Regions from separate parts of the Parashewanella sp. 2210YD4-3 genome, predicted to be linked through region 2. Evidence: predicted binding sites of a transcription regulator. Region 2 holds the regulator's gene; each other region holds the start of a gene.
What was found. Region 2 encodes NrdR, which represses ribonucleotide reductase genes. Its sites were predicted from a motif close to AAACACNANATNTNGTGTTT; they were not measured.
Positions count from the first base shown of each region.

Region 1: nrdD (anaerobic ribonucleoside-triphosphate reductase) is a predicted target of NrdR. The motif match lies at 2,128-2,147, and genes of this name have one in related genera.
Region 3: nrdA (class 1a ribonucleoside-diphosphate reductase subunit alpha) is a predicted target of NrdR. The motif match lies at 1,224-1,243, and genes of this name have one in related genera.

Region 1 is NZ_JBWQOG010000015.1:3,822-8,275, forward strand. Features, by position in the region: gene AC1EU0_RS17765 (OmpA family protein) at 1-394, shown strand, start outside; gene AC1EU0_RS17770 (NADP-dependent oxidoreductase) at 459-1,454, opposite strand; gene AC1EU0_RS17775 (MarR family winged helix-turn-helix transcriptional regulator) at 1,581-2,006, shown strand; gene nrdD (anaerobic ribonucleoside-triphosphate reductase) at 2,208-4,325, shown strand; gene nrdG (anaerobic ribonucleoside-triphosphate reductase-activating protein) at 4,333-4,454, shown strand, end outside.
Region 2 is NZ_JBWQOG010000001.1:62,531-66,984, forward strand. Features, by position in the region: gene AC1EU0_RS00240 (riboflavin synthase) at 1-285, opposite strand, end outside; gene ribD (bifunctional diaminohydroxyphosphoribosylaminopyrimidine deaminase/5-amino-6-(5-phosphoribosylamino)uracil reductase RibD) at 355-1,473, opposite strand; gene nrdR (transcriptional regulator NrdR) at 1,503-1,952, opposite strand; gene glyA (serine hydroxymethyltransferase) at 2,054-3,307, opposite strand; gene ettA (energy-dependent translational throttle protein EttA) at 3,961-4,454, shown strand, end outside.
Region 3 is NZ_JBWQOG010000003.1:95,540-99,993, reverse strand. Features, by position in the region: gene ubiG (bifunctional 2-polyprenyl-6-hydroxyphenol methylase/3-demethylubiquinol 3-O-methyltransferase UbiG) at 1-364, shown strand, start outside; gene AC1EU0_RS05665 (HAD family hydrolase) at 361-1,023, shown strand; gene nrdA (class 1a ribonucleoside-diphosphate reductase subunit alpha) at 1,391-3,679, shown strand; gene nrdB (class Ia ribonucleoside-diphosphate reductase subunit beta) at 3,749-4,454, shown strand, end outside.

The sequences.
Region 1 (4,454 bases), on a different contig from region 2:
GCACTTGCAACGGAAGGAGTTGAATATTCAATTTGCCAATAACTCAGCTTTTTTAGCTCCCAAGTATTTTAATCAATTAGAGGAGGTTGCTTCTTTTTTAAAGAGTCATCCTGATCTAAATGTGACCATCGAGGGGCATACCAGTAAAACAGGAAGCTACGAATATAATCAAGAACTTTCACAGAAACGTGCCGAAGCAGTGATTAAAGCGCTTGCTGAGGAATTCCAAATTGAGCCGGCTAGGCTAAATGCTGTTGGATTTAGCTATGATCGTCCAGTAGCAGAAGGTGATGATTCTTATGCCCATGCTCGTAATCGCCGAGTTACAGCTGAATCAGCAGTAGAAGGTACTTCTACTGCGTATAAATGGACAATTTGGACAGTTGACCAATAAGCTAAAAGTATAGGAAAGTAGGTTTGGCGGCATTATTTGCTACCAAACCTATTTTAGCGATAACTTATAGTTTCACTAACATTTTTCCTTTGTTTTTGCCTTCAAATAGTCCAATAAATGCATCAGGTGCATTCTCTAGTCCTTCGAAAACCGTCTGCTCAACTTTGATTTTTTCTTCAGCTAACCATTGCCCCATTTGCTGGGTAAATTCACCATAATGTTCCCAATGGTCAAATACGATAAAGCCTTCAATATTTAGCTTTTTAATGATAATTTGAGCAAGGTTTGCAGGTCCAGGAGTTGGTTTGGTGTCGTTATATTGAGCAATCATGCCACATACGGCAATTCGGCCATAATCCTTCATATTGTTTAGCGCAGCTTCTAAATGCTCACCACCGACATTTTCAAAGTAGACATCTATCCCTTCTGGTGCTGCTTGGGCGAGGGCTGCATTTAAATCATCTGTAGTCTTATAGTTGATCACTTCATCAACGCCAAGAGCTCTTAAAGCATCTGCTTTTTCATCACTGCCTACCGAGCCAACCACTTTGGCGCCCATTAACTTGCCCAGTTGGCATGCTACACTGCCAACAGCTCCTGATGCAGCAGAAACGAATAAAGTCTCGCCAGCTTTTAAGTTAGCAATGCGGTTTAACCCCGTCCATGCAGTCATTCCTGGCATACCCATGACGCCTAAGAAGTAAGAAGGATCGAATGGTGTCTGTGGTAAGGCAGTAAGTGGTTCAGCTGATGAAACAAAATGCTTGCGCCATCCCATCATATGAGTGACAAGAGTGCCCACTGCTAAATTATCATTTTTAGACTCGATAACTTTACCAATTGCGCCGCCCTCAAGTACATCACCGATTTGGAATGGTGGAATGTAGCTTTTGCGGTCGATCATTCTTCCACGCATGTATGGATCAACAGACATCCATAAGTTTTCAATCAAAACTTCTCCTTCTTTAAGTTCTGGGAGTGTAACTTCAACAAGTTTAAAGTTTTCAGCTGAAGGTAAACCTTCTGGACGAGAATGAAGATGGATATTTTGTGTGATCATAACTGTTACCTAAAATCATTAAGGAGAGGACATTGCTTTGCGCGCTAACTAATTGTGGTAGACTATACACCTGAAGAAAATGAAAAACAATTACTTTGTGCGCAAACTATTTTTTAAGGAAGAGCTATGACAGATAAACAGCAATTAACCGATAACGTGTGTTTTGCCGTTTACTCTGCAAATAATGCGATTATTCGAGCATATCGACCGCTGCTAGAGCAGTATCAACTGACTTTTCCTCAGTATTTGGTAATGCAAGCGCTGTGGTGTGAAGACGGAATAAGTTTAACTGAACTTTCCCAAGCAACCATGCTTGATTTAGGAACATTAACTCCGATAGTTAAACGATTAGAAAGTAAATCTCTTCTGACAAAAGCCAAGAACCAAGCTGATGAAAGAAAAAAAGTGTTGGTTTTAACAGAGCAAGGTAAAGGTATACGTTTAGAAGCATTATCACTTAAGCAAACCTTGCTTGAAAAAGTAGATATTCCTCAAGGTGAGCTGGCATTGTTAAAAGATCAATGTTTAAAGATAGTGAATGATTTAAGTTAAAAATAAAATGCAAGATTGACATTTTGGTTTAGTGGGCTGGTCAGCAGAAATGATTAGCCCATTTTTTTGTTCGCTTCAAAGGTGATCGAGATCATAGTTATATTCGATTTTATATTGCTTAATACACATCATCTAGTGCTGTTTGTCTAAAATAACACTACATAGAGTATCTATTGCAAGCAATGTAAATTGGAGAATGGCATGCCATTAGTGATAAAGCGAGACGGACTCAAAACAGTATTTGATCCAAAGCGTATTTATTTAGCGGTGAATGCAGCGGCACAGGCTGCTGGAGTATCTGATCAAGCGTATGCTCAATTGGTCGCTGATAGGGTTCATAAAAAATTTGCCGCTCAGCAAGAAGTTGCCATTCAACAATTACAAGATGCAGTAGAAAATGAGCTTATGGTTGGCCCATATAAAGCAATGGCCAGACATTACATTGAATATCGGCATGATCGCGATGTTGTTCGTGAGTCAGGCAGCAATCTGAATAAAGAAATTCGTGGACTAGTTGATCAAAGTAATGCAGATTTACTTAATGAAAATGCCAATAAAGATGCGAAAGTTATTCCTACCCAAAGAGATCTCTTAGCGGGTATTGTAGCTAAAAATTATGCCAAAAAGCATATGTTGCCAAAGGAGGTTGTTCAAGCTCATGACAGAGGTGAACTCCATTATCATGACCTAGACTACGCGCCTTTTTTTCCTATGTTCAACTGTATGTTAATAGACTTAGAAGGCATGCTTACTCATGGTTTTAAGATGGGAAATGCCGAAATTGAAACTCCAAAGTCAATTTCAACAGCAACAGCAGTAACGGCTCAAATTATTGCTCAGGTTGCCAGCCATATCTATGGTGGAACTACCATTAATCGAATCGATGAAGTATTAGCTCCTTTTGTGCGCAAAAGCTATGATAAGCATTTAGTTGTGGGTGAGCAGTGGAATATCTCTGATGCTGATGCCTATGCCAGAGCGCAAACGATAAAAGAGTGCCATGATGCATTTCAGTCCTTGGAATACGAAGTCAATACCTTGCATACCGCAAATGGCCAAACACCTTTTGTCACCTTTGGTTTTGGTTTAGGTACAAGCTGGGAATCACGATTGATCCAAGAGTCTATTTTGAAGGTAAGAATAGCTGGATTAGGAAAAAACCATAAAACAGCCGTATTTCCTAAATTAGTGTTTGCGATTAAAGATGGTGTAAATCACAAACAAGGCGATGTTAATTACGACATTAAACAGCAAGCTCTACAATGCGCTGCAAGTCGAATGTATCCCGATATCTTGAATTATGATCAAGTGGTTAAAGTTACAGGTTCATTTAAAACCCCGATGGGTTGTCGAAGTTTCTTAAGTGAATACCATGAAGACGGTAAGCATTTACATGAGGGACGGAATAACATTGGTGTTGTTAGTCTTAACTTACCTCGTATTGCAATCGAAGCAAAAGGTGATGAGAAATCATTTTATCAGCTACTTAATAAAAGACTCAAAGTGGCACGTCTTGCATTAGATACCCGCATTGAGCGTCTTCAAGGCGTAAAAGCCAAAGTTGCACCTATTTTGTATATGGAAGGCGCTTGTGGAGTTAGGTTACAAGCCGAAGATGACATTTGTAATATTTTCAAAAATGGTCGAGCTTCGATTTCACTTGGTTATATTGGGCTTCATGAAACAATAAACGCAATTTATGGCTCAGATATACATGTATATGACAGTGACTTTCTACGAAAGAAAGCCCTTAATATCGTAAAGCATCTTAAAGCGGCAACTGAAACTTGGAAGCAAGAAACAGGATATGGCTTTAGTTTATATAGCACTCCCAGTGAAAACTTATGTAGTCGTTTTCATTCAATAGATGCCAAAGAGTTTGGGTTAATTGAGGGGGTAACTGATAAAGGTTATTACACAAATAGCTTTCATTTAGATGTTGAAAAGAAAGTAAATCCATACGACAAAATTGACTTTGAGCAACCTTATCCTGAAGTCGCTAACGGTGGTTTTATTTGCTATGGCGAATACCCAAATATGCAGCACAATGTGGAAGCACTAGAGAATGTCTGGGATTACAGCTATACCCGAGTACCATATTACGGAACGAACACACCGATAGATGAATGCTACGAATGTGGTTATCTCGGTGAGTTTGAATGTACCAGTAAAGGTTTTACTTGCCCTAAATGTGGTAACCACAATCCGAGTCGAGTATCAGTAACTCGCCGAGTCTGTGGTTATTTAGGAAGCCCCGACGCCCGTCCGTTTAACTCGGGTAAGCAAGAAGAAGTTAAACGGCGAGTAAAACACCTTTAGGTTCATGATGCACTTCTCTCAATATTTCCCCGTTGATGTTGTCAACGGGCCGGGTACACGTGCAACCTTGTTTGTTTCAGGTTGCATTCATCAATGTCGAGGTTGCTATAACCAAAGTACTTGGAGTCC
Region 2 (4,454 bases):
ACCAAGTCGTGTTGTTGGTGTTACTGCTTTTTCTAAATTGAGCTTTTCACCCACTTGGTAACGGTCAAAGCCTGTTAACGCCACTGTTTCGGCAGATACATCCGCAACATAACCGTTCGAATTTAATGACACCACAGTCAAACAAACACCGTTAGTTGCAATACTGTCACCTAATTTTACATCCGAAAGATCAAGCTTGCCGCTTAATACGGTAAGCCTAATATCATCACTATTACGGTCTATATGTTTAATGTGGCCTACGGCCTCGATAATTCCGGTAAACATAGTTCTCACTACTCATTTATCCCCTCAAATAAAGTGGAAGATTGGGGATTGGTGATAAATGTGTCTCGATTAATTCAGCTTAAATCGCATTCTCAAGTCTTGCCCTAGTTGCACTCGTTCTAATAAATTCAACGATGGCAATTCCGACATTATCTGAAAATCAGGTAGCTGCATCATACTTCTTCCGCAACTTCCTAGTATTTTAGGTGCTTGATATAAATATAACTCATCAGCTAACTGCTCTTTGATAAAACTGCCAATTAAGGTCGCTCCAGCTTCAATCATTACGCTATTGCAGCTTTGGCCAAGAAAATCCATTAATGCAGTTAAGCACACACGTCCGTTTTGTTCAGGCAGAACCTCATATTGGACATGGCTTGGCAGCTTATCTTTAAAATCTTGCGGGTACTCTTGTGTCGAAACTAATAATACTGGCGAGGTTATATTGAGCAACTTCGCTGTTAAAGGCATACGACAATGTGAATCAAGTACTACTCGCATAGGTTGCTTAATATCGGCACCTGTTAAATCTTGAGCTAGCAGTCCTAACTCACTATGACGAACATTAAGGCCACAATCATCTTCAAGTACGGTATTAATACCTGTGATCACAGCACAATGCTTTAAGCGTAATTTTTGTACATCTTGACGAGACTCAGTACCAGTGATCCATTTTGACACACCATTTGATAATGCTGTTTTTCCGTCTAAGCTTGCAGCGACTTTAAGGGTTACCCAAGGTCGTCCAACTTCCATTCTTTTCATGAATCCTAAGTTCAAAGCACGAGACTGTTCTGCATACAGGCCTGAATCGACCTGAATGCCCGCCTCTCTTAGGATTTTGATTCCTCGACCAGAAACTTGAGGATTGGGATCATCTGCAGCAATGACAACTCTGGCAACTTGAGCTTTCACTATAGCTACAGCACACGGGCCTGTTCTACCATAATGACTGCATGGCTCTAAAGTGACATATGCAGTAGCACCTTGAGCTTGTTCTTGCGCTTGATTAAGCGCATGAACTTCGGCATGAGGTTCGCCAGCACGAAGATGGAACCCTTCACCAACGACCATTTCACCTTGAGTGATAACGCAGCCAACATTTGGATTAGGGCGAGTGGTATATTTACCTTTAGCCGCTAGCTGTAAGGCTCTGGTCATCATTTTTCTATCAAAAGTCGACCACATGATATGGAATTCCGGTGAGTATCTTGGGGTTATTTTTCTAACTTAGCGATTGCTTCGCCAAACTCAGACACGTCTTCAAATGCTCGATATACTGATGCAAAGCGAATATAGGCAACTTTATCTAAGATCATCAATTGCTCCATCATTAGATTGCCAATCATTTGAGATTTAATTTCGCGTTCACCTGTAGCTCTTAAAGTCGATTTAATTTTTGCCAAAGCTTGCTCAATCTGCTCTACTGAAACAGGGCGTTTTTCAGCTGCAATGCTCATCCCTCTACGAAGCTTTTCTTCATCAAAAGGCTGGCGACTTCCGTCACTTTTTATAACCTTAGGCATTACAAGCTCAGCACCTTCAAAGGTGGTAAAACGCTCATGGCAACAGGTACATTCACGACGACGCCTAACTTGGTGTCCTTCTGATACCAGACGAGAGTCAATCACTTTCGTATCTGTTTTATTACAAAATGGACAATGCATTGTGCCCCCTGTGTTGCCATGACCAAAAAAAGTGGCCGAAAGGGTTCCCTTTCGGCCACAAGATTTTATCTTATTTCAAGAGCTTCTGCTACTTATGCTTTTTATTTGTAGACAGGAAAGCGACCGCAAAGCTCAAGAACTTGTTGCTTCACACGGTTAATCACATCTTCATTATGAGCATCATCTAGAACATCACAGATCCAATGCGTTAATGTTTGAGCTTCTGCTTCTTTAAATCCACGACGGGTAATTGCTGGTGTACCAATACGAACACCAGAAGTTACAAATGGCGAGCGAGGATCATTAGGCACTGAGTTTTTATTAACAGTGATGTTAGCACTACCTAACGCAGCATCAGCTTCTTTACCTGTTAGTTCGCGCCCAATCAAGTCAACCAGCATTAAGTGGTTTTCAGTTCCACCAGAAACGATTTTGTAACCGCGCTCTAGGAATACTTCCACCATAGCTTTAGCATTCTTAACAACTTGCTGTTGGTAAGCTTTAAACTCTGGTAATAATGCTTCTTTAAAGGCTACCGCTTTACCTGCGATAACGTGCATTAATGGGCCACCTTGACCACCTGGGAATACCGCAGAGTTTAGTTTTTTGTGTAAATCTTCATCTTGTTCAGCTGATAAGATGATACCACCACGAGGACCTGCCAATGTCTTGTGAGTGGTTGAGGTCACAACGTGGGCATGAGGTAATGGGTCTGGATAAACGCCTGCCGCAATTAAGCCAGCAACGTGAGCCATATCGACAAATAAATAAGCGTCAATTTTATCAGCAATTTCACGCATTTTCGCCCAATCAACAATACCTGAATAGGCAGAGAAACCACCAATGATCATTTTAGGCTTATGTTCAACAGCTAATTGCTCAAGCTCTTGATAATCAATTTTACCTGATTCGTCGATACCGTAAGGCACGATATCATACAATTTACCTGAAAAATTTACTGGTGAACCATGAGTTAAATGACCGCCGTGTGCTAGGTTCATACCTAATACTTTGTCACCTGGTTTCAGTAAGGTCATGTATACGGCCGAGTTAGCTTGTGAACCTGAATGTGGCTGTACGTTAGCGTAAACTGCACCAAACAGTTCTTTTACTCGCTCAATGGCCAAAGTTTCAACAACATCTACGTGTTCACAACCACCATAATAACGTTTACCTGGATAACCTTCTGCGTACTTATTAGTTAATACAGAACCTTGTGCTTCCATCACTCGAGCACTGGTGTAGTTTTCCGAAGCAATTAATTCAATGTGTTCTTCTTGACGTACTTTTTCTTTTTGCATCGCTTGAGCCAATTCTGGATCAAAATCAGCGATTGTTATGTCATGTTGTTGCATTATTTTCTCCGAAAAAAATAACGTAAGTGTGGGTGTAGGTTTAAATTTTTATTTTGGGCGGCATTTTACTCTTTCATGTAACATAATCCCAGTAAATTAAACCGTTTTTTCACACTGTTTTCTATTGAGAACATTCAACTCTATTCTTCATTGATAACAATAATCTCATTCAGTCGAAGTATTAATAGTGCTAAAAAGATCTTCAACGATGTTTGAACTATTACCATAGAATTACGAAATAAAAGTTAATATCGATCTTAATTGATACAACAAGTATTAGACAACGCAGGAGTTCATAAACCTTGTATTATTTAACCTGAGCTCTGTATAAAGAAATCAGCACTTTTCTAATTTTACAAATAAAATATAAATTCAATCTACAGTGCGGCTAATTTTGTGTAGTTCAAGGCTGAGCAGTTCGTAATAGCCAGCCTATTTCGAGCTGTTCTAACGCAGAAATACGCATAAGTAGCTGTGCTGTAGAGGTTTGCTTATGCAGAGCTCAGGTTATTTAGTCATAAACTATCTATTGGGCTTCTGACTTTTCACTGGTATTGATTTAGATAAAAAGTGTCAATTCGGCCTTCGGGTTTAAGTTTTCCTAGGATTACAATACAATTTAATTCACTTTACTCCTATTTTAGAAATAACCAATGGCACAATTCGTATATAGCATGTTGCGTGTGGGCAAGGTTGTTCCACCCAAAAAGCAAATCCTTAAAGACATTTCTTTAAGCTTTTATCCGGGCGCCAAAATCGGTGTTCTTGGTCTAAACGGCTCAGGTAAATCTACTTTACTTCGTATTATGGCGGGCATTGATACCGAAATTGAAGGTGAAGCTCGTCCAATGCCTGGGCTTAAGATTGGTTACCTTCCTCAAGAACCTAAGCTTGATGAAAACAAAACAGTTCGTGAAACCATTGAAGAAGCCGTATCAGAAGCGAAAAATGCGCTAACTCGCCTTGATGAAGTGTATGCCGCTTATGCCGAGCCTGATGCCGACTTTGATGCGTTAGCAAAAGAACAAGGCGAACTTGAAGCGATTATTCAATCTCAAGATGCTCATAATCTTGATGTGATTTTAGACAGAGCAGCAAATGCACTTCGCCTTCCAGATTGGGATGAAAAAATCGAGGTGTTATCGGG
Region 3 (4,454 bases), on a different contig from region 2:
ACATTACGATGTTGTGACTTGTATGGAAATGCTGGAGCATGTTCCAGATCCGCTTTCTGTGATTCAGGCTTGCTGCGATATGGTAAAAAAAGATGGCTATGCTTTTTTCTCTACCATCAACCGTAATCTCATGTCATACATTCAAGCTATTGTTGGCGCTGAATATCTTTTAAAAATGCTTCCTGTTGGCACACACGACCACAGTAAATTTATCCGCCCTTCTGAATTGATAAAATTAGTAGAACAAACAGAACTTCAGTGTTTTGATGCTCTTGGTACTAAATACAATCCATTGACACAGATTTTTTCATATACGAACAAGCTTGATGTCAACTATATGATTGCGTGCCAAAAGGTTAAATGATGCAAGAAAAGATAAAAGGGATTTTGTTCGATCTTGATGGCACATTACTGGATACAGCAAAAGACTTAACTTATGCACTTAATCTCAGTTTAGCCGATCACGGCTTTGCACAAGTTTCTGAACAATTAGTTAAGGAATCTGTCTCCCAAGGAAGTTTAATTATTTGCCAAACTGCAATTCCTACGCAACCTATAGAGATTCAACAACTGGTTCAACAAACTATGCTGAAGCATTATCAAGATGTAAGTGGCCATAAAACGGATTACTTCAATGGCATAGATTCCCTAATCAATCAATTAGACTGTCACGGTTTGAGCTATGGTATTGTTACTAACAAAGTAGCCAAGTTTGCCCGTCCTTTGGTAGCAAAATTCGAGTTATTTACACAGAATACAACTCTCATTTCTGGTGACTCTACTACGCATAACAAGCCCAATGCTCAGCCCATGCTTCTTGCTGCTCAACAGATGAATTTACCAACAAGTGACATTATTTATGTGGGTGATTCGCTAACGGATATTGATGCAGCTAAAAATGCGGGAATGAAATCTGCTATCGCAACGTGGGGATATATACCTTCTGATGAAAATTTTAGCGATTGGGATGCCGATCTTATTTTAAACGATCCTAACGATCTTTTGTCATTGTTCAATTTTTAAAATAATGTTTTTAACATTTTTTTAACTCATGCAAAGAAAATTTTTATCGTTCATATATTGGCCTAATGCTTACATAGGGTTTAGCAAAAAAGCTTCTATGGTTAGCCACTACTAACCTTGATTTTACACTCAGGTTATCCACAAGATATACATCTTGCAAAATACGACAAACCTCACTATCTTGTAGATAACAACATAATAAACACTATATCTTGTGTATCAATAACAATCGCTACACTACAATTTGCCTACAGAATAAACAAATTAAGACTTCACCTTGCCTGGCCAAGGGTTGTCATGATTCGATTGTATTACATGAACAACTCAGCAGTAGTTGCTGACGATATATAGACAAGGCTTATCTTCAATGAACAGCAATATGACAGTTACAAAGCGTAGTGGTGAAAGAGAGACCATCGATCTCGAAAAGATCCATCGCGTGATCACATGGGCAGCCGAAGGGCTTAACAATGTATCTGTATCCGAAGTGGAACTTCGCTCTCACCTTCAATTTTTTAACGGTATTCCAACTGAAGCGATTCATGAAACCATTATCAAGGCAGCTGCAGATTTAATTTCTCCACAGTCACCTGATTACCAGTTTTTAGCTGCTCGTTTAGCTGTTTTCCATTTACGAAAGAAAGCCTTTGGTCAATTTGAGCCACCAAAGCTTTATGATCATGTAACCAAACTGATTGAGTTAGGTAAATACGACAATCACATCCTTGAAGACTATACCAAGGATGAAATTGATATTATGGATTCTTACATAGATCATTGGCGTGATATGACTTTCTCTTATGCTGCAGTAAAGCAGTTAGAGGGTAAGTATTTAGTACAAAACCGTGTATCGGGTGAAGTATATGAAAGCGCCCAGTTTTTATATATTCTTGTAGCTGCTTGCTTGTTCTCACGTTATCCGAAAGAAACACGTCTTGATTACATCAAACGTTTTTATGATGCTACGTCTAAATTCAAGATTTCTTTACCAACACCAATAATGGCTGGTGTACGTACCCCTACTCGTCAGTTCAGTTCATGCGTACTCATCGAGTGTGACGACAGCTTAGACTCTATCAACGCTACTTCATCTGCAATCGTTAAATATGTTAGTCAGCGTGCTGGTATTGGTATCAATGCGGGTCGCATTCGTGCTCTAGGTAGCCCAATTCGTAGTGGTGAAGCATTCCACACAGGTTGCATTCCTTTTTATAAGCATTTCCAAACTGCGGTTAAATCTTGTTCTCAAGGCGGTGTTCGTGGTGGTGCTGCAACCCTATTCTACCCTATTTGGCATTTAGAAGTTGAATCACTACTGGTTCTTAAAAACAACCGTGGTGTAGAAGATAACCGTATTCGTCACTTAGATTATGGTGTTCAAATCAATAAGTTGATGTATCAACGTTTGATCAAAGGCCAAGAGATTTCATTATTCAGCCCATCAGATGTTCCAGGTCTTTATGATGCTTTCTTTGAAGATCAAGTTGAGTTCGAACGTTTATATCTTCAATATGAAAATGACAGCAACATCAAGCGCCAAAATATCAAGGCATCTGAGCTATTTTCACTATTGATGCAAGAGCGAGCATCAACAGGTCGTATTTATATTCAGAACGTTGATCACTGTAATACTCATAGTCCATTTGACTCAAAAGTTGCGCCTGTTCGTCAATCTAATCTGTGTTTAGAGATTGCATTGCCAACTAAGCCATTAAACGACATCAATGATCCAAATGGTGAAATAGCACTTTGTACGCTTTCGGCATTAAACTTAGGTGCTATCGAAAACCTAGACGAACTTGAAGAACTTTCAGACCTTGCTGTTCGTGCTCTAGATAATTTACTTGATTATCAAGATTACCCAATCAAAGCCGCTGAACTTTCCTCTATGAACCGCCGTACATTAGGTATCGGTGTAATTAACTTTGCTAACTATATTGCGAAGAACGGTTTAAAGTATTCAGATGGTAGTGCTAATGGTCTAACCCATAAAACATTTGAAGCTATTCAGTACTACTTATTGAAAGCTTCAATGAATTTGGCTAAAGAATACGGTGCTTGTCCGTTATTTAATGAGACGACCTACTCTAAAGGTATCTTGCCAATTGATACGTACAAAAAAGATCTAGATAAGATTTGTAATGAGCCATTGCACCTAGATTGGGAAAGTTTGCGTAGTGATATACAGCAGTACGGATTACGTAACTCGACCTTATCTGCATTGATGCCATCAGAGACGTCTTCACAAATCTCGAATGCTACAAATGGTATTGAGCCTCCACGAGGTTTGATCAGTATTAAGGCAAGTAAAGATGGACAACTAAAACAAGTTGTACCTGATTTTGATAAACTAAAAGACAAGTATGAACTACTTTGGAACATGAATGGAAATCAAGGTTATCTTGAATTAGTCGGTATCATGCAAAAGTTTGTTGACCAAGCAATTTCTGCAAATACTAACTATGATCCAACCAAATTTAGTGATGCTAAAGTCCCAATGCAGACATTACTGAAAGATTTATTGACTGCATACAAGCTTGGAGTGAAGACTTTATATTATCATAACACTCGAGATGGAGCCTCAGATCAACTGGATGATATAACCAGTGTTGAAGAAGAGGATGATGGATGCGCAGGCGGTGCATGTAAGATCTAATCTTACATTTCATTAATAGGATTAATCTGGGGACGTTAAGTCCCCTTTTAGAGTGCAGAGTAATACAACATGGCTTATTCAACTTTTTGTCAACAACCCAATGATGCAACCAAAGAACCAATGTTTTTTGGTCAACCTGTCAACGTTGCACGTTATGATCAACAAAAATACGAAGTTTTTGAAAAACTAATAGAAAAGCAACTTTCTTTTTTCTGGCGTCCGGAGGAAGTTGATGTTAGTCGTGATAAGATTGATTATGCTGCATTACCAGATCATGAGAAGCACATATTCATCTCGAACCTCAAGTACCAAACTCTACTTGATTCAATTCAAGGACGCTCTCCTAATGTTGCATTTTTGCCGCTAGTTTCAATTCCTGAGTTAGAAACTTGGATTGAAACTTGGTCATTCTCTGAAACTATCCATAGCCGCTCATATACCCATATCATTCGTAACATCGTTAATGACCCTTCGACCGTTTTCGATGATATTGTTGTGAATAAAGAAATTTTGAAACGTGCTACTGATATTTCTCAGTTCTACGATGACTTAATCAAGCTTACTCAAATTTATGAGTTGTTCGGTGCAGGTACTCATACAGTAGACGGTAAAACTTTTACCGTTAACTTAAGAGTTCTAAAGAAAAAACTCTACTTGTGTATGATGTCTGTTAATGCTCTAGAAGCCATTCGTTTCTATGTAAGCTTCGCATGCTCATTCGCATTTGCAGAGCGTAAATTGATGGAAGGTAATGCTAAAATCATCCGCTTGATTG